3 regions of the Aneurinibacillus sp. XH2 genome follow, and region 2 is predicted to be linked to each of the others. Evidence: riboswitches for the same ligand, from Rfam matches in the RefSeq annotation. Region 2 holds a riboswitch; each other region holds the start of a gene.
The links. Region 2 has a riboswitch for S-adenosylmethionine ahead of ACH33_RS14480 (methionine ABC transporter ATP-binding protein). Riboswitches for the same ligand answer to the same signal wherever they lie in the genome.
Positions count from the first base shown of each region.

Region 1 (7,625 bases), 1.0 Mb from region 2:
TCTACTTCAATGTAGCCAAGAATCTGGCTAATATGTATCTGATTCGATCCGAAGGTACGCGGCATGTTTGGATTCACTTCAAGGAAAAACGGTACTTTTCCAATAAAGGAAGCAACATAGTCAGCCTGCGTACCAAGCGAGAAATATCCGTGCTCATCCATCGGCGCGGCAGCGGCCAGCACGAGCGACATTTTCGTTGTTTCCCGTAATAGACGCGGTACCTCATGAAAATGATTGGGAACAAGATCGCATTCGCCAGCAAGAAACGCTTTGCGCGAGGCGCCGCTTAAGAAATACGCAACATGGCGCAAATGTTTCCGGTATTTTCCGTGAATGTAGTCGCGCTCTTTAAGCGCATGCATCTGGTGAATACGCACGTCGAACCAGCGCTCCGCATGTTTCTCAATCGTATCCAAAAGCACGAGCGGCTCACCGTTCGCGAGCGGAACAATAATGTCATCCCCGCTCTTGATGTACGCTAATACATCTTGTGGCGTTTTTCGTTTGTTCTCCAAATCAATGAACTGATCCATTCATTCAACCTCCATATATACAGTTAACTTGATATATCAGCATCGTATTTTCTTACCACAGGGCGAATATCAAAACATCAAAAACTGTACAGCGAGTATTTTTCCTTTATTCATCATAAATGCCAAAGCTTATGCAAGCAACCAATTTTCTGTTAAGAATAAGTGAAAAGTCCACCCCGCAGTTTCAGGGTGGACTTTCTTCTATACCGTTATTTTCTTTTACATGTTTTGCTTTTGCTTCGTGATTTCAGATTCCAAAACCTGCAGCTCGCCCATACCACGAATCAGCTTACGGGTATAGAGCTTTTCGGGCTGCAAAATGTTGACCATATATTCGATCGCAAGTTCCGGATCAACCGTCTCGCCACACGTGTAGCAATCGAGCGCAGCAAACCCTTTTTCCGGATATGTATGAATCGAAATATGGCTTTCAGATAATAGAACCAGTACTGTTGCCCCTTGCGGTTCGAATTGCTTCGATTGTACGGACAAAACCGTAGCACCGCAGGCCTCCGCAGCTTCAACAAGATGATGCTGCAAAAACTCCGCACTGTTCAACTTTTCAAAATCGACACCCCAAGTATCAATCGCAACATGTCTTCCGAAAGTAGAATATTCCACTTTTCGGTCCCCCCTCCTAGCAATTTTGTGTTGAAAATCTCGCTAGGACCTACGTCATTCACTATATTTCGAGGAGAAACTTCCTTGAGTGAATCCTGGTTCCTAATCTTTTCACAACAAAGAAGATAGCATGTTTCTAAAAAATTTGCAACAGTTTCTTATGGATACTTGGGAAACTTTTTACGCTTCTAATACAAACAATTGATGAGAGAGCGTAGCTAACTGACGATCCACCTCTTCCGTTGGCAAATGTGCTGCTTGGCGTTGATTGCGAAAATCGAGCAACTGATCAATATGCACCCTAAGCCATGCGATTTGATCTTCAGCGCCCTGCGCTTCGTATAGACGCTGCAAGTCTCCTACCGTATCCCGGTATTCAAAGACAAGCGTTTCGCTATCTCCTTTCCGTTCGATAATTTTCATAACTTTCCCTTCTTTGTAATGATAAATCATCGTATACGCTGGATATACCCGATAAACGACAGCGTCCCCTTTAAAGCGGCGCACAGCCTGGCGCATTTGGTTCGCCAATTTGGCGTCCCGAATAGTATACCTGCCCTCAAAAGTGTACATATTTCCGATCAGTTTAAAGGATAGGGGGATTTCTTTTTCCCTATCAAACAGTACGATTTCCTTTTCACCATTGTCATACACTCGAACTTCTGTCTCAAACTCTGCACATTGAAACATTTCGATAAAAGATTGCAACTGCCAAGTACTTAATTCAAGCACAAGCTTCTTGTATTCGGTGGCTACTCGTTGAGCCATACAAATCTCTCCCATATATTTTTTCCTATCGTAATTATTATACCGAAAAGCTATATCTATTCTCCAATCGCTTATACAATAGAAAAAGTAAGGATAGAAGAGAAACAAAAAGATAATTTCGCTAAATAGCTGTTGATTCTTGTCTATATCCGTTATATTATGAAAAATTACATTTTTGTTTACCTGACATTTATTTTACCAGTACTGCGGCATCTTCTCTTGCTGCGCTCAGCCGTTCGTCTAACACCGGGCGAAGCTTGAGTTCCGCCTGTAAGTCGTCGGCCAATGCTTTCAACGCGTACACATCCGGATTGCTGATTACGGCAGCTACATGTACTTCGCTCCCACTGCTAACTGTTTCCACCGCGTGCAAAAACCCTTCTCCACCTGATAAAAAGGAAATCAGACGAATTTTCTGACTGTCATTCGTTTGTTTTGAAAAGGTAAAGAACGCCAGCACCACTTTTTCCACACCTGTGCTTTGCTCCACGTCTTCTCTCATGAGCCCCTCTTTATCGGGTGTAAATGTCCAACCACGAACAATGTTTAACATATCTTCCACAATCGCGCTTCCTGTAGGCAGCGCTCCTGCTCCCTTTCCGGTAAATGATACATCTCCAACTACATCGCCGGTAATAAAAACACCATTGCATTCATTTTTAACTCCGGAGAGTGGATGAGCGTACGGCACCAACGTCGGCACAACCCGTAAGCAGCATCCTGCGTCCGTGCGTTCTGCGGAAGCAAGCAACTTAATACGGTATGCCAGCTTCTCACATACTTTCATCTCTTCACCGGTTATGGACGCAATTCCTTCGCGCTCCTGTTCCAGTACCGGGGTGTCGGGGCCGAAGCACAGATTAGCTATAATCTGAATTTTGTTAAATGCATCATACCCTTCTACATCCGCCGTAGGATCAGCCTCTGCAAAGCCAAATTCCTGTGCCTGTTCCAGCGCTTCTTGATATGTGAGTCCTTCTTCTTCCATCTTGGTTAAAATATAGTTGGTCGTACCGTTTAAAATACCGTATACACGCGTAATCCGGTTTGCCTTTAATAGCTGGCTTAACGCATTTAAAATTGGAATGCCGCCACCTACGCTCGCTTCGTATAGGAGCGAAACACCATTTTTGTCAGCCAGCCTGTGCAAATGTGTGCCATAGGCAGCGATCATTTCCTTATTCGCAGATACAACGTGGCACTTCCGTTCAATCGCTTGCTCGATATAACCGAGTGCGGGGGAAATCCCGCCCATCGCATCAATCACAATCTCCGGATTTTTCTCCCAAATGGTTTCGATCTCTGTAGTCAAAAGTTCCCGTTTTACTTTCACGCGGCGCGGCTTTTTAACATCGCGCACCAGAACGCCTACCACTTCAAACTTGACCCCCGCCTGCTTTTCGATTCGTGTAGCATGTGTATGTAAAATCGTCATAACTCCTGAACCGACTGTACCCAACCCAAGTAACGCAATTTTCCAAGTTTTCATAACGTATCCCTCCCAAAATCTATAGCCTGCGAAATAAAAAACCCTCTTCCAGAGAAGAGGGCTGTTGGACCATATCGATCCGCAACACGTTCCTCCTCTCATCTGCCAAAGCTTATACACAAGCTTTGATGGAATTAGCACCTTTCAGGCTTTTGCCTGCGGTTGCTGAGGTTTCATCGGGCCATTTCCCTCCGCCTCTCTGGATAAGAGTTTTCCGTTTCGTTCGCTATTTAATTGATTTAAAAATTATACTATCGTGTTTTTCCGCGAATGTCAAATATTTGTACAAGCTTTTTTTATGGTTTTCCGCCAGAGATTCAAGCTACTTGAACCAAGAGAGAATTTGCTCGATCAAATGTTTCAAAAATAAAAGAATTTCCTGTACGAGCGATTTTGCTTCCGGGTTGTTATTCAGGAACTCTTGAATTTTTCCTTTATAGCTTGAAACCTGCTCCAGCGTTTTGTTCCAGTCAATATCTAAATTTTGGATTTTACGTAGAATGCTGACGAGGGATTCAATCTCCGCGTCGGAAAGATTCAGTCCCATCTGATCCGCTACGCTGCGAATCATTTCGCGCAATTGGTCGTCAGACAATTTACTCGTCTGTTTGGCCAGTTCCGCTTTCAGGCGTGTCAGAAGCTCAGCCGCTTTTTCTTTATCGCCGATCGTCTCACCGATTTTCGCGGTGGTGACCATCTCTTCGTTTGCCACTTTTTTCTGCGTTTCATCAATTTTTTTCCCGGTTACCGTTTCATACGCCTTCATAATTCCTGTCAGCGCAGCCGTGCCAGACACCGGGAACGGGGCATCAATTTTTACAATCGCGTCTTTTACACCCGCCGTCGCCAATGCGTTTTCGTACATGGCTTTGCTAACCCAGGTAATATTGTTTGTTTCAACCACAATCCCCTTGCCAGGTTCAGCGATTTGAATCATCGCCGACGAAATGGCACGGGTACCGATCACGCTTTTACTGAGCAAACCTTCCAGATATTTATGCTCCTCCGCGTTAGTGACGGTAATTTCTTGCGCGTTCGGCGCATTAAACCTGCTTTTGATTTGTTCTTTCTGCGCCGGTTTTAAATCCTGGCCAAGCGTGATAATGGTGTCACCCACCGCAGCGTCCGCATACGCGGTCGCAGTCGTCAGGATAAAAAGAAGTAGGGCTAAAAGCAGCCTCCTCACTTCTATTCACTCCTCCCCATCTGAAATGATATCCCATCTGAATTATAGCACAGAGAAGAAAAACAGCCAGAGCTGTGCGCATATACATGCGACAATGGAGTCATTTCACCCGCGCAGCGCCGACTCCATCAAGAGTTCCCTGTTTCTAACCAACAATTATGTCGGTTAACTAACTTACAGCCAAACTATAATCGGTAAAAACAAACAAGTCAACTCCCTAAAGAAGTGGTGGTTTACTCTCAAACACGATACAATATGTTATTTATCGTTTTTATATGCGTATATGCGGTAGCGAAAAAGAGGGTGTCCCACCACTTTTGGGGACACCCTCATAGATCTTATCTTACTTTTACCGCTGTTCCTGTAGCGATACACATCATCATACCATCGCGCAACGTTTCAAAATCTAAATCTACCCCAACAACCGCGTCGGCTCCCATCGCTCGCGCTTTATCTGCCATCTCTTTCAAAGCAATTTCCCGTCCCTCCGCGAGTTTGCTTTCATACGCGCCGCTACGACCACCGATAATGTCTGTAATCCCGGCCAAAAAATCCCGTACCACGTTTGATCCCATGATGGCCTCGCCTGAAATCACACCCAGGTACTCCTGAATTTCTCTTCCTTGAATCGTCGGCGTTGTCGTAATGATCATACCATGATTCCTCCCTTAACAAGTGTGCGCCTTACAAAGCGTTCACTATGTTTTACGGTTCACTTACCGTATCGTTTCAAAAATCTGGCTCACATGAAACATTCGCGAACAAGCGCATGGAAAGTTTCCCTTTTCTAACTATTAAAAAAAAAGCACATATTCCTGTATCCATTCAAAGAAATATGTACTTTCGTGAACTCCCCACCACTTAGCTATCGCTTGAAGAGGAGACTTCTTGGCTGTTCAGTTAAACAGGCCTGTCAGTGTAGTCGTTCTCTGACCATTTGTACATCCGTAACCGGGGCCTGGCACGCAAAATTTTCACACACGTACACAGTCGCTTTGCCCTTTCGAGCGGTTTTATCGGTGAGCAGCGGGGCAAGCAGCAGCAATTTCTCACGTGTTTCATCCGTCACAACCGATACGACGCTGTTCGGTATGAAGTGCGCTCGAATTTCCTGAATCATCTCCTCTGCCACCTTTTTATCCGGCGCCGCAATAATAATTTCCTTGGTTGGTCCAAACAGGAACTGAATCGCCATCATGAAATGGGCATGTGCCTGTGGATAAAGAGAAATCTCCCCAGCAAACGCCGAGATTTGTTCGCTGGAAAGACGCATAATATCGTTTTTTCCCGTCAGGCGTGCCAATCTAAGCAGATTCATCGCTGTTACCGAGTTGCCGGACGGCATCGCTCCATCATATAATTCTTTCGGTCGAACCAGCAATTGTTCGCCGTCACTGCCGTAGAAATAAAAGCCACCCTCTTCATTGTCCCAGAAGAGCGCAAACTGCTTCTCCTGAAGCTGAAGCGCGATCGAACACAAACTGTAAAAGCTTTGGATAAAATATTAAATATCCTTTCTAAACAAGAATACAAATTTGTTACAATTTCTGATCTAGTCCATCAAAACCTAAAAGAAAACACACAAAAAATGGAGAACCCATACCCCTCCATTTTTTGTGTGTCAGTTACCTAATCCCCACCATGTTTTTAAATTGCTGTATTGTAGTGGTTGAAAGAATTCCGTAGCGCGGAATTTCAAAAGGCGGAGTGCCTGGTTGAACTTTGCCGGGACGAGTGGTAAAAGCCATTGTATACCCTGCTTTTTTAAGCAATTGAATAGTACCCTCAACAGTTTAAGTACTTGTTCGTAGTTTAATAGGAACTTATGGAGAGGGCGGAATAAGGGAAGCATAGGTGTTCAATAATGTTTTTGTAACTTGCTCGATCCCAAAATTTTCCTTAATAAAAAGGCGGTTTTGTCGTCCCCAAATCAATCTTTGTCTCTTTGAAGTAGAAAGAACCGTTTTTATATTTTTTGCGAGGAGAGAACTCGTGCATGGCTGAATAGAATTATGATCACCAAAGTAGTAATACCAGGCTTGCTGAAGGTTGTTAGGATATAGAGTACCAAAAAAACCATGCCGTCCTGCAGAAACGACCAGACGAGAACATGCCATCGCCTCCAGGGCGACACGTCCTGTGCCAACGACACAGTTACTGATTGAATATAAAGAACTCATCATGGTATATTCACCTAAAAAATGAATAAATTTGTATTTAGATTTACCTTGAACTTTTTCTATCATTTTTTTAATCTCACCATCATGAAAGCCCTTCCCAGCAATAATCAAATGCAAAGAGGGAAAATATCTTTTGCGTAAATAACAGCAGGCTTGAATAACCTGTTTACATATTTTTGCCTTTTCCCAACTTAATCGAGCTGCGTACAGAACAACCGGGGCATGTAAGGGAATCCTCATTTTTTTAAGAAGATTCGTTTTTTGTAAGGGTCGGTATTGTTTTAGATTGATTCCGTTAGGAATTAACGTAGAAGAAATATTTTGTTGCATGAGCCAATGTTGTATCGGTTGACTCACACTGATGATAGTACCACCATTTTCCGCAATATCACGTAGATTTTCTAAGCTTTCATACGTACCATGTACTGTAAACACGAAAGGAATGCCTAGTTCTCTGGCGACAGGAAAAGCAAATCGTGCTGAAGTTGTTTGATGACCATGTACAACGGTGATTTTCTCCCACTTCATAATTTCCCTTAGTATATTCTTCGTTTCTTCCCATATATCAGAAGAAACGCTTCCTTCTACTTTGCACTCAATTGGATAAATAGGACAACCAAGGGACAAAAAAGAGCGATGTAGAGGTCCTGTTTTCCCAACGATAACAACATGTACCCCCTGTTTTATCATTTCTTTGGCTATGGCTAAAACGTGTGTCTCTGTACCACCAATATATAATCCGTCCATAATGATTAAAACACGTTCGTTTTGTAGCGTCATTATCATTTATCCTCTTCTTTACCGAAGTATTTTCTTGAACGCTGTAGCGAATGGGCACGATAGTAGTA
Region 1 is NZ_CP014140.1:1,870,112-1,877,736, reverse strand. It holds gene ACH33_RS09350 (acetyl-CoA hydrolase/transferase family protein) at 1-533, opposite strand, end outside; gene speD (adenosylmethionine decarboxylase) at 753-1,154, opposite strand; gene ACH33_RS09340 (hypothetical protein) at 1,335-1,922, opposite strand; gene ACH33_RS09335 (homoserine dehydrogenase) at 2,113-3,411, opposite strand; SAM riboswitch class I at 3,507-3,621, opposite strand; gene ACH33_RS09330 (DUF1002 domain-containing protein) at 3,734-4,597, opposite strand; gene ACH33_RS09325 (YbjQ family protein) at 4,936-5,250, opposite strand; gene ACH33_RS09320 (YyaL domain-containing protein) at 5,511-6,077, opposite strand; gene ACH33_RS09315 (glycosyltransferase family 4 protein) at 6,421-7,557, opposite strand; gene ACH33_RS09310 (glycosyltransferase family 2 protein) at 7,560-7,625, opposite strand, start outside.
Region 1: another riboswitch for S-adenosylmethionine. It lies ahead of ACH33_RS09335 (homoserine dehydrogenase); the one in region 2 lies ahead of ACH33_RS14480 (methionine ABC transporter ATP-binding protein).

Region 2 (7,625 bases):
ATATGCGTGACTTTTTCTTTTTCGATCGTGTACAGCACACGGGAAGCGTCAAAATGGTGCAAAAGCACATTAGTCGCTCCCACCTGCACACGCGGCAGGAAAGAAGTATGCAATTCCGCCGTATGGTTGAGCGGCGCGGCGGCAAGACCAATGTCATCCTTTGTTAGGCCCATGCATTGCATCATCATAAAATTATGATGAATTTTGCTGCGATGCGTGTGAAGTACGCCTTTCGGGCGTCCGGTAGTACCGCTTGTGTACATCATAATGCAATAATCGGTTTCCGATACCTCCACTTCCGGACGGGAAACATCTTCTGCTTCAAGCAGTTCGTAAAATCCAAGCGCTCCTTCTGTCAACGGTTCATCCACATATATATAATGTTCGACCGGATTCCCAAGCTCACGCGCTTTCTCCACCACGTCTGAGCCCTGTCTTTCATATAACAATACTTTTGCTTTTCCATCCTGTAGGATATATTGCAATTCATGTGCAGCTAGCCGATAGTTAATCGGATTAAAAATGGCGCCGATTTTTGCCGTCGCAAACAATGTAACCACAAACTCGCTCGTATTATATAAGAAGGAAGAAACAACGTCACCCTTTTGGACACCCAGGCGCTTAAGCGCCCGGGCAAATTGGTTTACTTTTTGATTCAATTCTGTATATGTCCAGCGGTGATGCTTCGTTTCGTATTCATAAATTAAGCTAATTTTATCCGGAAAATTACGGACTGACCATTCAAGAACATCTCCGATTGTTGTGCTCATCGTTTTCTTCCCCCCTATGTGCTTATTTTAAATAATCAGGTTTGACAAATCCCTGGAATTCTTTCTCGATAACTTCTTTAAACTCCGGAGATTTATATGCTTCGATTAAATCTTTAACAAACTGGCTGTCTTTGTCCGCCGTTTTCACAGCGACCACGTTCATATATTGATCCGGAATCTTTTCGAGCGCCAGCGCTTCCGTAAGTTTCAAGCCCGATGCGATGGCGAAGTTCCCGTTGACAAATGCGTAGTCTGCGTCTTCAAGCGAGCGCGGAAGCTGGGCTGCTTCCAGCGGCAGGAGCTTGATATTTTTCTTGTTCTCCACGATATCCTTTTCCGATACGCGAAGCAGATCTACACCTTCTTTTAACTTGATCCAACCGAAATGTTGCATCATGACAAGCGCGCGGGCCTGATTAGTAGGATCATTCGGAAGCGAAACGGTCGCTCCCGGCTGCACTTCTTCCAGTGTTTTATGCTTATGCGAGTAAATGCCGATCGGAGCCGTCGGAACCTGGATAACATCTTGAATATCCAAGTTATGCTCTTTCGCAAAGTTCTGCAAATACACGACATGTTGAAACACATTCGCATTCAGCGAACCTTCAGCCAGCGCCTGGTTCGGCTGCACGTAATCGTTGAACTCAACAATCTTCACGTTGTATCCTTTTTTTTCTAAAATAGGTTTAATTCCTAAACGCACCTGATCACTATACGGCCCCGCCGTCGCACCAATAACCAGTTCTTTACTGTTCCCCTGCGTTTTTCCTGTTGCCGTTTCGCTCTCTTGTCCTCCGCAAGCTGTCAAAAAGATTACTATTAATGAAATTAATGCAATAAGAATAAACGGTTTTTGTTTCACAAAGATCTCTCCCTTAACGTTTATCAAGATAATGTGCAAGACGATTGCCCGCAAATTGAATGACTTGTACAAGCACCACCAATAAAAGCACGGTCACAATCATAACATCCGTCTGGAATCGGTAGTAGCCGAAGCGAATCGCTAAATCCCCGATCCCTCCGCCTCCGACAACGCCGGCCATCGCAGAATAGGAAAGAAAACTGACAATCAATACTGTGAGTCCGAGCGTAAGCCCAGCGCGCGCTTCTGTCAATAACACTTTCCAAACAATCTGATATGTAGACGCCCCCATTGCCACCGCGGCTTCAATAACTCCTCTCGAAACTTCACGAAGCGATTGCTCCACCAGACGTGCAAAGTATGGAATGGCTGCAATCGACAACGGAACAGCCGCAGCCACCGGACCGATCGTCGTTCCGACCAATGTTCGCGTCAACGGAATCAATGCCACGAGCAAAATAAGAAAGGGAAACGATCGGACAATGTTAACGAGCGAACTTAAAATTCGAAATAAAATGGGGCTTTCCAGCAATTGTCCTTTACCTGTCAGAAAAAGCAGAACCCCCAGCGGCATGCCAAGCAAAAGCGCTGAGCCTATTGAAATGCCGACCATAATAGAAGTTTCTACGATAGAAACCCCAATTTCCGGCAATAAAGCAATCACATTATCAAACATTGGCTATCCCTCTCTCCTTGCCTGTTTCCTCTTCGAATAATAGCTGGGCGATTTCAGTTTTCGGCTTTACTTCCCGTTCAGAAAGCGAAAGTTTTTCGACGAGATGACCTCTTTCCATGACTGCTACTTTGTTGCAAATCTCTTTCACTACACTCATTTCATGCGTGACGATGAGAATCGTTACGCCTAGCTTTTGGTTGATTTCTTTAAGAAAAGATAAAATGGTACGCGTCGTCTGCGGATCAAGCGCTGAGGTAGGCTCATCACATAGCAGCACTTTCGGCCGGCTGGCCAACGCCCGGGCGATAGCGACCCTCTGCTTTTGTCCCCCGCTCAACTTGGCAGGATAGCTGTCCACCTTCTCGGCCAGCCCTACAATCTCCAAGCACTCCTGTACTCTTTTTTTTCTCTCTTCTTTTGGAAGACCGGCTATTTCTAGCGGAAACGCCACATTGTCCGCCACCGTCCGATTATTCAACAGATTAAAATGCTGAAAAATCATGCCGATGGACTGGCGCGCTTTGCGCAGCTCTCGATTTGATAGACCGGTTAACTCCTGACCATCCACATATACCTTTCCCTCGTCCGGTCGCTCCAGCAAATTAACCAGTCTAAGCAAAGTTGACTTACCAGCACCGCTGAACCCGATAATACCGTACACATCCCCTGGCTCCACATGCAGCGACGTTGGAGCTACTGCCTGAAATGTCCCGTTCGGTGTGGTATAACTTTTACTAATACTCTGTAATTTAATCATACTCCTCACTCCTTTATTCCTCCTAGATTGCACAAGGGGAAATAAAAACGACCTCCTGCGCTGCAAGAGGTCGGCGTACACTCATCACAAGTTTGCCGGACCTCTCATCTTTCAGCGCGCGAGCGCTGCTGGAATTGGCACCGTGTCAAAGAGTTTCTTTGATGGTTGCCGAGGCTTCACTGGGCCAGTCCCTCCACCTCTCTGGATAAGAGTCCTAATCATTTGCCTTTTCAATTTGTTGATTTTATTCTAACACATTAAACCATAATGTCAACTAGGAATTATAGATTTTTTAATTTTCTCCTACATTGCTGAGACATATAAAAACCATCACAGTTTATCATTGTATATGCAGATAACACCATATTTATATTGATTATAGTAGCTGTATATTTTCGCGGTCAATAAATTTACATTTAATTCTTAATACTATATCGAATAGTAGCAATATTTGTTTTGATAAGGTTGTTAATGATCCGATAAAAAAGACCGCGATTGAAAATTCCACGGTCTTCCTGTTTCATTATTTTTGTGCAATGGTTTGCCGTAACTCCGTGATACGTGCCTCCATTTTTTCTTTTTTAAAAATCGCCTGTGTAAAAATTCCGGTACCAACAATATTTTCTGATGTTTCCGCGGTCACTTCACAAACGACTCGCTTCGGAGTAACTTCCGTACATAAGGCTGTAAATTTTACCCGTTGCCCCACCACCGCAGGCCCAATGTGCTTAACCTGAATTTCGTATCCGGCTCCTTCCTCCCCCTCTTCAAGGTAAGGCAAAATAACATGGCGTCCGACTTTTTCCATATAATAAATCATAGTCACGGTCGACATTACATCGTGAACCACGTTGCCGTCAAACGTAGGACGCATATCGTCCTGCACGACAATTTCCAACGTCTCTGTCTCTCCCGGTTGTAATCCTTTCACCCGTTCTTCTCCTTCCTTATAAAGCAACATATACTTTCTTATACGAATGTAAAGACAACTCCACATCACTGTGGAGTTGTCTTTACACGGGCATATGTGCCAAGCGCGACGGCAACCAGCTCCCCATCGTCCGTGCGCACTTCCGCTTGCATGATAATAGTACGGCCTCCGCGCTTGATTACCCTAGATTGTGCGATCAGCTTATTTCCCCTAGCAGGCGCCAAATAGTTGATTTTGCTCTCCAATGTTACGCACTGCTGCACACCGTTAACATGAGGCGCGGCCGCGTGCCCCATGACCACATCAGCAAGCGTGCTTGTCACTCCGCCATGCACCACTCCATCGATACTATTGTACAATTCCGGGCGAATATGAAGCACTGCCGTGCAGCTATTTTCGTCCTGGTGCTCGATTTCAATACCAAGATATTGGTTAAAACGATTGTTTGATTTCATGGTAGTCTCTCCTGCCAATCCAGCGCTGCCAACGCGTCCTGTTACTCTTCATTAGCTGCGTTCTGTCCGATTTCCTCAAGAAAAAACCCACTCTTGCGGTAAGCGACCGCGTCAAGCAGAGCGATGCTTTCGCCGTCGTGTTCCACCTCGATTTGGTAAAAACCGGCGCGTGCTGTTTTTTTCTTTTCTGTCGCTACTGCACGTAACCGTGCGCCCTTTCCACTTGGAGCCATATACTGAACGTTCATCGATAACGCCACGCATGGACGTCCATATGAATTGCAGGCCGCAGCAAACGCAAAATCAGCCAGCGCAAAAATGACGGCTCCATGTGTTGTGCCATGCGCATTCAACATTTCCTCACGCACGTCTACTTCCGCCACAGCCGTTCCCTCTCCAAGTTCAACCAGCCGGATTCCTAAATGGCGCGCGTACGGATCGCGACTCACATACCGAGTGATTTGTTCCCGGTACCTGCGATGTGTTTCCGTCTCACTCAACATGCTTTTTAAACCTTTCTCCTATACTACTTCCGCGAAGTGCATGGATACAACCTTGCCAGCGAAGCCCATTAAATCTTTGCCTGCTGCTTTTCCTTCCGGAGAAGAAAGCGCGTTCATAAGCGCTTCTTTTGTTTCAAAATACATTTCTGCAATCAAATGAAGATTGCTGTCACCTGCAGGAGAGCCATAAATTTTATTAACTTCCAGCTTTAGAAGACCCGGCATTTTTTCCGCGAGCGGCGCGTGTACTTCTTTGTAATGTTTATCAAATTCCTCCACATTTTCCGGCTTTTTGTAAATCGCGATCAGCTTAACCATCGTATCCCCTCCATAAAAAATCAATACCTTAATATCATAAAAATATAATATTACGTTTTAAAATCGTACTATTTATCAGAAATTATATCGTTTTAAACAGCCAATCGTCAATATTTTAAGAAAAATTATTAATATAGCCACTATGTTGAACTTACCGTTCAAGCGAATGCTACCGCTCCCGCTGGCCCGGTTCAACGAATTGCAAGAGCTCTCGATCCGGGCCATAAAATAAAATCATCCGACCGCCTCCAAGCGTCGGTTTCGGTTCCTCAGTGTTAAAAACAATTCCCTTCGCCTTGTAATGAGCAATCAGTACAAAAACGCCATCTCGCGCACCGCGTTCTGACCGCGAAGGCGTACCCTGTACCCAAACATCGATGAATAAAACGCAATGGAACGATCCATATCGGAAACAATCAATGCTACGTGTTCGATTTTTTTAATCATTTGTATCTCCTGCCCTTTTCATTTTTGAATCCCTTCTCTTTTTCTATCACTAAATGGTAATTTTGTTTCTTATTTTGGGCAAGTCTAGTCCTTTACTTTGACTTCTCCGCTTTACATGTTGAACAAAGCGACAGTGGCCGACTTTTTATACGGTTTCACTTTCTGTTATAGTAAAAGCAAAAGGACATGAAGGGGAGAACAATATGGCAATGTTTGAGGAACCGGATCTGCTGGGCGTCTACTGCGAACGACGCGACAAGGGACATCCGGAAGAATATGCGTTTGAGATTACGCAAAAATATATGTTCAATTTCTTTATCAGCAACATGAACCAACTGTTCGCTGCTGAAAAAGCCGAAGTTACTGACAACATGCCGCCTGATGAAAAAGCAAAACTACTCTATTTAAAAAAAGCATCCGACCGCGAAAAGCTGGAACTTATCCGCAGATGGTATGAAGATTACAAAGACAGCATCTATTCCTCCAGCGGTTCATTTGAACGGGCATATATGCACAGAAATTCCCTTTTGCAAAATAATGAATATTAAAAAAGCATCAAAAAATCCCCGGATTGGCCGCTACGAACCGAAACCGGGGATTTTTCATCATTCTATTCGTTATTTTTTAATCAATTCAAGCTCCACTGGCACATTTTTCTCTACTTTTTCGCCGTTTGCTACTTTCTTCGCAAGTTCAACCGCTTGCTTGCCGATAAGCTCGGGTTTCTGCGCGACAGTCGCGCTCATGCGGCCCTCTTTCACCGCAGCCACTGCGTCATCCGTTGCATCAAAGCCGACAACAACTACATCCTTCAATCCAGCAGCCTGAATCGCTTTCAGAGCCCCTAGCGCCATTTCATCATTATGAGCAAATACGGCTTTAATATCCTTATTCCCCTGCAAAATGTTTTCCATAACACTCATACCTTTCGCGCGGTCAAAATCGGCCGGCTGCTTGGCCACCACTTTCACACCTTTTTCTTTGTCAATGATTTCATGGAAACCTTTGCCGCGCTCCCGTGCCGCGGAAGAACCTGGAATTCCTTCAAGTTCAACGATATTGCCTTGTTTTCCGATTTTTTCAAGCAAATATTTAGCCGCCATTCTGCCCCCTTCTACGTTGTCGGAAGCTACGTGTGATACGACCTCGCCTCCCTCGGCGCTACGGTCAACGGTAATGACCGGGATGTTGGCATGATTCGCGGATTTAATGGCAGACACAACGGCTGCGGAGTCGGTCGGGTTTACAAGAATGACATCCACCTGCCGCTGGATTAAATCTTCGATTCCCGAGATTTGTTTCGCTGGGTCATCCTGTGCGTCAACCGTTACTAGCTTTATATTGTTTTCCTGCGCCGCTTTCTCCGCCCCCTCTTTCAGCGTCACGAAGAACGGGTTGCTTTGTGTGGAAATAGCCAGCCCTACCGTAATCTGCTCTTTTTTGTCGCCAGCTGCTTTATCTCCTGTACCTGGCGCCTGGGTGGTGCAACCTACCAGCATGGATAAACCGAGCAAACTTACCGCAAAACCTTTTACTAATCTTTTCATTTTCTTCTGATCCCCCTTAGACAAATATTGATTTAATGTTTGTACATTTGTATGGTGATGGATATGTTTTTTACGCTGTTTTTTTGCGATCAAGCAAAACAGCAAGCAAAATCACGGCTCCTTTTACCACCTGCTGGTAGAACGAAGAAACTTCCAGCAAATTCAAACCGTTGTTTAGCACGCCGATAATCATCGCACCGATAAGGGTACCAAAAATCCAGCCACGACCGCCAGATAGGCTGGTTCCCCCCAGCACGACCGCAGCAATGGCATCCAATTCATACCCCATTCCGGCGTTTGCCTGCGCGGAATTGAGGCGCGAAGTCAGGATAACCCCTGCCAGCGCCGATAACAAACCA
Region 2 is NZ_CP014140.1:2,919,462-2,927,086, forward strand. It holds gene ACH33_RS14465 (fatty acid--CoA ligase) at 1-770, opposite strand, end outside; gene ACH33_RS14470 (MetQ/NlpA family ABC transporter substrate-binding protein) at 793-1,632, opposite strand; gene ACH33_RS14475 (methionine ABC transporter permease) at 1,646-2,308, opposite strand; gene ACH33_RS14480 (methionine ABC transporter ATP-binding protein) at 2,301-3,065, opposite strand; SAM riboswitch class I at 3,167-3,277, opposite strand; gene ACH33_RS14485 (thioesterase family protein) at 3,589-3,996, opposite strand; gene ACH33_RS14490 (PaaI family thioesterase) at 4,062-4,451, opposite strand; gene ACH33_RS14495 (PaaI family thioesterase) at 4,493-4,954, opposite strand; gene ACH33_RS14500 (EthD family reductase) at 4,973-5,272, opposite strand; gene ACH33_RS20170 (VOC family protein) at 5,582-5,719, opposite strand; gene ACH33_RS14505 (hypothetical protein) at 5,923-6,267, shown strand; gene rbsB (ribose ABC transporter substrate-binding protein RbsB) at 6,337-7,266, opposite strand; gene ACH33_RS14515 (ABC transporter permease subunit) at 7,337-7,625, opposite strand, start outside.

Region 3 (7,625 bases), 160 kb from region 2:
ATGACCGCGTGTTAACGAGCGGATTTGCTTACCAGTACACAGAAAATGGGCATGAAAAATTGCTAGGCGCCAAAAAAGCCCTGGTCATCGAAACGGCATCCGCTACAAAAGAATCGCTGCAAAAACGCTCTTTGGATAGTGCATTTAAAGCCGCTGTAGATGTCGGGATTCTTGATTATTGCGGTATTCAAGTAATGGAACATCTGATCTTAGATAATATTCATCATGTATCTGATGATGAACGTAAACAAATGCTGGCCCGTATTAAAGAAACAGTGTCTAAACTCTATATAAATCATAATTGATATATTGACATTCTTCCGTAGTTTGAGGGAAGAAGAAGGGGATGCCCCTTTTTTCCATGCACGTATCTTGGTCATCTCCCTTATCCAATAGATAATGAACCTCCCCCACCTACGCCGGAGGCGTGGAGGAAGGGGACTTCTCGCGTGTTATGTTAAAAAATTTCTTTACAAAAGGTTTAACCACAAACCCATTAAGTTAATGATGGTGTTGTAAAACTAATAATCGCTGAATGGTAAAGGTTAAATTTAATAATGAAGTTTTGCAACACCCTCTACGTGGAAAAAGGACGAGCGGCAACAAACGCTAGCATACGAGTATAAAAGAATTAATTTGCTGGTACTTCGTTTTCTTCATAAATCGCTTCCCATCCGGCCGGAGTCACAAAAATACGGATGCATTTGATTTTCCGGTCCTCGCAAAGCGTAAACCAGTGGCGGGTGTATGCGGGAACGGAAATTAAATCGCCCGGTTCCATAACTATGTCGAAGTAACGTCCGTCTTTGCCTTTCAGCGTGAAAATGCCGTGTCCGTCAACGCAGAAGCGGACTTCGTCATCCGTGTGATGGTGTTCTTCTTTAAATTTGTCGAGCAGCGCATCCAGATTTGGTGTCGCGTCGGACAGAACAACAATGTCTTCCGTTTTATAGCCGCGGCGTGCGCTTAAATCATCAATTTCCGCGCGGAATGCTTCGATAATTTGCTGTTTTTCTTCAGCGGTAAGCGAGTAGTTTTTCTTCAAATTCTCATCCAGACGGTCAACGCTCCACTTTTCGTAAATAACATCCTGTGTACTCAAAAATTCTTTCACTTCGTTGCCTTTTACGATTTGTTGTTTTGTGTCTAAAAATGTGATATAAGCCATTATTTTTCCCTCTCTTCCGAATATTCGTTTTATTGTTTGTAAATTATAGCTGACCGGCGGTTCGGTATGTCAGCGGATTGTGCGGTTGAATAGCATGTTGTTCCGCAAGTTGTACGGCAATATGCTGCACTTGAAGCCATTGCAGATGATAAGCGAACAGAAATTCAAAAGCTTCAAGATGACGTTTGGCTTCAAAATCATTTTTACCCCATGCGTAAATGCCGTGATTGCGGATAAGCACACCTGGTACCTGCGGATTAAGTACGCGTTCCACTTCTTTGGCCAGACGCGGAATATTGGCGTAATTTTCTACGATCGGAATTTGAATTTCTGCGCCTTCTTCCCAGATACCCAATCCTTTAATGAGCTCTTGATTACGCAGCGTCACGTATCCTTGATTACCGTATAGTTCGGATACGATATTGTTGGGAACGGTATGCACATGGAATACGGCACCTATTTCCGGAATATTGCGATAGATTGCTGTGTGAATTTGAGTTTCAGCAGACGGCTTCAGAGTTGTTGCTTCATATGGTTTGCTATTTTCGTCCACCACCAGATAATCGTGCGGGGTGCAGACCGTTTTATCTTTTCCGCTTGCTGTTACCGCAACCAATAACGGGGCGGAACTGATTTTGATAGACAGGTTGCCGCTTGTGCCAGGGAACCAGCCCCTGGCAGCAAACGCGAGCTTTACCTGATCCAACTGTTGAAAGACTTGCTGGCGAATTTCATGAGTGTACGCGCTCATTGTGTAACCTCCGTTCGTCGTATAAGATGATCTAAAGCCTCGATACAGTCGTGGAATGTGGAAAATGTTTTATATTTAATGCCGAGTTCTTGGCATTTTTCAGCGAGATAAGAGCGGGCGATTACGGTGTCTGTGATTTTCGCGCCTTCTAGGTCGGTAATGCTATCTCCGATGACAACCTTGAAATATTTTTCGCTTTTATATTTGCGGATGATCGTTGTCTTGCACATTCCGCAGTCGACGTTGCAGTGTTCGTCACACGGATATGGGTAGATAATCTCTACGTTTTCGCCGGAAAAATTGCTTTTGTTGCAATAAATTGTATCGATTTTTTTTGCATAAGGTGAAAGAAGCGGTTCGATAAAAAAATCAATACCATTGCTTGTTACCAGTAACTTAATATTTTGTTTATGGCAGTAATCGACGAACTCGCCGAAGCCGTCACGGATACGCGCGCGGCTTAGCACAAAGTCCGTAATTTCGCGGCGGAGCGAGCTAGGAACGAGTTGAAATAGGGCGTATACTCCGTTGCGCAAGCTCCGTTTTTTCGCAAAAATGTCGTCTACAATCGGTTTCCACTGCTCTTCAGGGACGAAATGTTGCATAATATTGATGATATTGTCTTTTTCGGTAATCGTACCGTCAAAATCGCAAAAAATAACAATTTGCTTCTCCATATTATGCCCCTCCCCATTTTTCGAGCGCTATGGCAAGCGGCTTGCTTACTTTTGCTCCCTCGGCGAGCGTTTTGCCTTGCACCACCGTGTTGATGGCAGCGCGGAACGCACGTGCTCCATCGGCCGCGCCACCTGGATGGCCATGTATACCCCCGCCCGCGTTTACAATTACATCCATGCCGAAGTCATCATACAGTTTGCCGACCAGTCCTGGATGGATGCCGGCGGATGGCACTGGGAAGGAGGATTTATGAACATCATTGGATATGCGAGCATGTTCCGCGATTGCTAGCGCTTCGCTTTGCTTTAGTGCCACTGAACCGTACGGCGAAGGATACAAAATCATATCCGCTCCGGCGAGCCGCATCAGTTTGCCAAGCAGAAGAGGAGACGCGATTCCGTATTCATCTGATGCGTAGAATGCTCCCGCCATTGCCGGATGTGCCATGAGCGGCACATTAATATCCGGGTCAGCCGCCAAGCGATGTAGAATGTCAAAGCCGTAAGGCAATACGTTTAAGAGTAAACAGTTGGCTCCTTTTTCAATCGCGTATTTTGCTTTGTCCACCAGCTGGTGAACCGGCCCGGTCAGGTTGACCGCGTACAGCACGGTACGCCCGGACGCTTCAATGATGCGGTTGTAAGCGGTCAGACGGTTCGCAAGCGGCGCTTTGTCATCCACGAAGAAAATTTCATCGTCTTTTACTAAATCGACACCGCCCTCAACTTGAGCGGCGAATTGCGTTTCCAGTTCGCCGAGCGGAAGGCCGAGACAAGATTTGAAAATACTCATTAAGAGTGGACGATCATGAACACCTAACAATTCTCGTACACCAGCGATTCCGAATTTCGGTCCGGGGAATTGCTTCAATAGGGAAGGAGGAAAGTCGATATCAAGCAGTTTAATCTTTCCGTCCATAGATAATTTGCCGAAGACAGTTGTTAGCAGTGCCGGAATATCCGGAGTAATATTGCCGACAGGATACCGGATAGAAATGATGCCTTTTTGTAGTCCATTTCGTTCTTCCATAATCGTTACGTTGCCCGTGGTGCCAAGATATGGGGCTAACAATTCCTGGCGGGCAAGCGGCAGGTCGGTCCAACTGCCGACAGTCATGCCAACAGCAATGCTTTCTGCTTTTTTATGTAAATTTTTTGCTTCGATTAAATAACTGACAGTAATATACTCGCTCATCATTTCTTCATCCTTTCTAAGGAAAACAAAAAGCTCTCTTTCTGAAAGAAAGAGAGCGATCCGTTCATACGAATTACAAACTCACGATCTTATCTTTCAGAATGAAACGGTTCATCCTGCAGGAATTAGCACCTTGCTTTTTTCAACGTAAAAGCAGGTTGCCGGGCTTCATTGGGCCAGTCCCTCAGCCTTCTCGTGATAAGATGACTCAATTCAATTGTCTGTGTCTAATAATAATTGTAAATTGTCAGTATGTCAATAGGTTTTATTCTTCTTCCCCCTGGTGGTGACAAAAAGCGTGCACTAGCTTGTTGAGATGTTCAAGTTGGTTGGCGTATTCCAGTATTTCCGCTACCACCGGGAAAAGATGGCGCCACTGTCCGTCGTCTTCTTTTTGCGGTGTGCTTTTTACTTCAGGATATAATGCCATAAATTCATGCAGTAGCAGGTTGTTTTTCTCGATAACTTCTATTGGCAAGTGCCAATCTTCCCGCGGTTTTAAAATCCCGTCGTATGTCATCAGGATATTTTTATGGCATTCTGTCAGCGCCTCCAGCTGGTTTTGAATCAGTGGGAACAAATGGTGACCAGGCTTAAAAGAGGAATAGATATGACGCTCGAATGTACGCAGCATATCCATTTCTTTATATAACACGGTAATCATTTGTTTGAGAATTACCCGTCTTTTTTGGCTGGAGTATGTGACTTTTCTTAGCTTTGTAACTTCCTCCGTGTACAAGTCATAAAGCTGTTCAATGTTCTTAAAGCCTTTTTTAATTTTTTCTTTTTCCTCCCGAAAAGCTTTCTCTTCCATTTCGTTATGAATGAGCGTTCGCATGAGCACGGAGAATTTTTCTCCGGTTTCGGAAATTTCCTTAAACAGTTTTCGCTCATAGTGTGGCGGAATGAAGAGCGCATTGACCAGCGCCGCGGAGAAAATGCCAACAATAGTAAGCAAAAAGCGGTTGCTGGCGAAATACAGATAATTTCCGCTTGACGTTTCCATTACGGCGATAACCGTAAGTACGCTTAAAACCAAGCTGCTTTCCAGTTTCAGATGAAGGTTAATCATGATGACCAGCATGACGACGATTCCAACGATCAAAGGTTCCGCTCCAAGAAAATATGTCGCCGTTACTCCGAGCGCCGCTCCGATGATGTTGGCCTCCATCTGTTCTTTTAGATGTTTCAGCGTGCGGTACACGGTTGGTTGAATGCTTAATGTAGCAGCGATGGCCGCAAAAATGGGAGGTTCTAGGTTGAACCATTGACAGACAAGCAACGCCAGAATAAGAGCGATTGCCGTTTTTAAAATACGTGCTCCGACGCGCATAGTCCCTCCAGATAGTATCTTATGCTAATACTGTATATTACCATGCTTCTTTAAAAAAGCAACAAGAAAAAGCAACCGCCCCTGGGAGGAGGGCGGTTGCCGGTATAGGTGGTAATCACGCTGCACAAATGGGAGTTGCAGGTGAAAATTATGCGTGCAAATCATGTTATTCTGTTGCGATAGATGGGTCGGCCTGCTCTTTCACAGGAGATACCATGATAAAGTGCTGTTCAGCGTTATCAATTAAATTCTGGATGCTGGCGGCTTTATCCTGTTGGCCGCTTGCTTTAAGTTCGGTTATATATTCACCAAGCAGGTAGGCGACATCTTCTTTGCCTTTTGCATCAAGCGGTTTCAAGGAGACTTTAGCCGCTTTAGCAATACGGCGTTCAAGCGCAGCCTGATCAAGCCCCATTTCTGGCTGAACGCGCAGGTATACGACACCACCGGTCATACCGGAGCAAATCCACGGTCCTGGATCGCCCAGTACGATCGCACGTCCGTTTGTCATATATTCAAAGGCGAATCCTTTAATATTAGCTCGCGCGCCAATGCCACCCAAGCGATCGTTAATTGGCTCTTGCAATTCGCCGCCGATGACTACGTCGGCTCCAGAGAGGCGGATGCAGGCGCGTGCGTCCGCATTGCCTTGCACAATATATAGGCCTTTTTGTGCTCCGTAACAGAAGCTTTTGCCTACGGAACCGTTAATAAATTGACGATTCGCGTTCGGCGATTTCATAATTGCGACGCGTCCGCCAAATCCAGTCTTACCGACGCCGTCTTGTGCTCCACCATGCACGCGGATGAAGACGCCTTCCGCATTAAAGGCGGCAAGACCGTTGCCTGGCACGCTTCCTCTATCGAAAGTAAGCGAAACTTCAGGCAAATTCACATAGCTGCCGTCAAGATACGGTTTTACGCGGGCACCGGAATAACGACTGCCGAGCACGCGTTGATCGCTGAGCACGTTCGTAAATGTTTCGTTAATCGGTGCATATGGAGACGCGTATTGATCCGATGCTTCATACGTCTCCGCACCAACGGCCACCAATACTTTCGACTCCACGCGTTCGGATTTTAGAAGTGGGAACGGAGCGCTCGTAAGAAGAGCGGATAGATCCATTTTGTTTAATCCGCGCGTTTGCACAAGTAAATCCGCGCGTCCAACCATATCTTGTAAACGTTCAAAGCCTAGCTCAGCGGTGATGCGTTTTACTTCTTCGCCGAGTGCGGTGAATAGACGCTTCAAGTTATCGACTGCTACGTCGAATATGCGTGGTACGAAGCGGCGCAGTCCGTGTTCTTTTGCTTCTTCCACCGATTCGATTTGCGTAGCGATACCTACATGGCACGTATCAAGATGGCAACCGCGACATGTCGTACATCCGACTGCCAGCATGGCCAGCGTGCCAAAACCGATTCGGTTTGCACCCAGAAGGATCATTTTTACCACATCGTGACCGCTTTTTATTCCGCCATCGGCCCATAATTCGACTTTATCACGCAGTCCTGCTTCGATTAATGCCGTATGGGCAGCTTTGACCCCAATCTCCACTGGAAGCCCTACGTGTTGTAATGCATGCACACGCGCCGCGCCGGTGCCACCATCAAATCCGCTCAATGTAATGTAGTCCGCACCGGCTTTGGCAATACCAACAGAGATCGTTCCGATGTTCGGTACAACGGGAACTTTTACGCACACTTTTGCTTCGCTGTTGGCGGTTTTCAATTCAGTAATGATTTGCGCTAGATCCTCAATCGAATAAATATCGTGGTTATTCGAAGGAGAGATAAGGTCAGAACCCAGTGTCGCGTTACGCGCGGCAGCAACTTTTGCCGTTACTTTTTTGCCCGGTAAATGACCACCTTCGCCTGGCTTTGCGCCTTGACCGATTTTAATTTCAAGCAGGTTGGACGAATTGGCCAGTTCTACATTAACGCCGAAGCGTCCAGATGCCACCTGCATGCCGCGGGTTTTCCGATATTTTCCGAGCATATCTTTGATTTCCCCGCCTTCGCCGTTCAGGCTAATCATATTTAATTGCTCGGCCGCTTCTGCATAAGCGCGGAATGCGACTTCGTTCTGTGAACCGAACGACATTGATGAAATCAGAAATGGCAGGCTGTGATCCCCGATAGAGATATCAACTTGTTCCGGCGATACTTCTTTGTTTGCCTTGGATGTATCGAAGTCAGCCAGATGGCGGATAGACAGCGGATTTTCACGCTCCTGCTCCAATAGTTTGTTGGCAAACTCAGTATAAGGCAGGCTTCCAGATGCCACTTCGCCGATTGACTTCCAGATGCGTGGCCACATATGGAAAATTTTCGCCGGCTTTGCTTGCTCGTTGTTCCAATCTTCATAGCGAGCTTTACTATCAGCTTCGAGTTCTGCGAACGAGGTGCCAGCTTTATCGCTGCCGCAGAAGTTTACGATACCGAGAACTTCGGCGACTTCGCTGTTAAGCCCGATGGAAGAGAAGAGACGAGCGTAGCCG
Region 3 is NZ_CP014140.1:3,084,296-3,091,920, reverse strand. It holds gene ACH33_RS15425 (NAD(P)H-dependent oxidoreductase) at 1-305, shown strand, start outside; gene ACH33_RS15420 (1,2-dihydroxy-3-keto-5-methylthiopentene dioxygenase) at 632-1,168, opposite strand; gene ACH33_RS15415 (methylthioribulose 1-phosphate dehydratase) at 1,212-1,919, opposite strand; gene ACH33_RS15410 (2-hydroxy-3-keto-5-methylthiopentenyl-1-phosphate phosphatase) at 1,916-2,596, opposite strand; gene ACH33_RS15405 (2,3-diketo-5-methylthiopentyl-1-phosphate enolase) at 2,598-3,794, opposite strand; SAM riboswitch class I at 3,878-3,996, opposite strand; gene ACH33_RS15400 (FUSC family protein) at 4,057-5,124, opposite strand; gene ACH33_RS15395 (glutamate synthase-related protein) at 5,291-7,625, opposite strand, start outside.
Region 3: another riboswitch for S-adenosylmethionine. It lies ahead of ACH33_RS15405 (2,3-diketo-5-methylthiopentyl-1-phosphate enolase); the one in region 2 lies ahead of ACH33_RS14480 (methionine ABC transporter ATP-binding protein).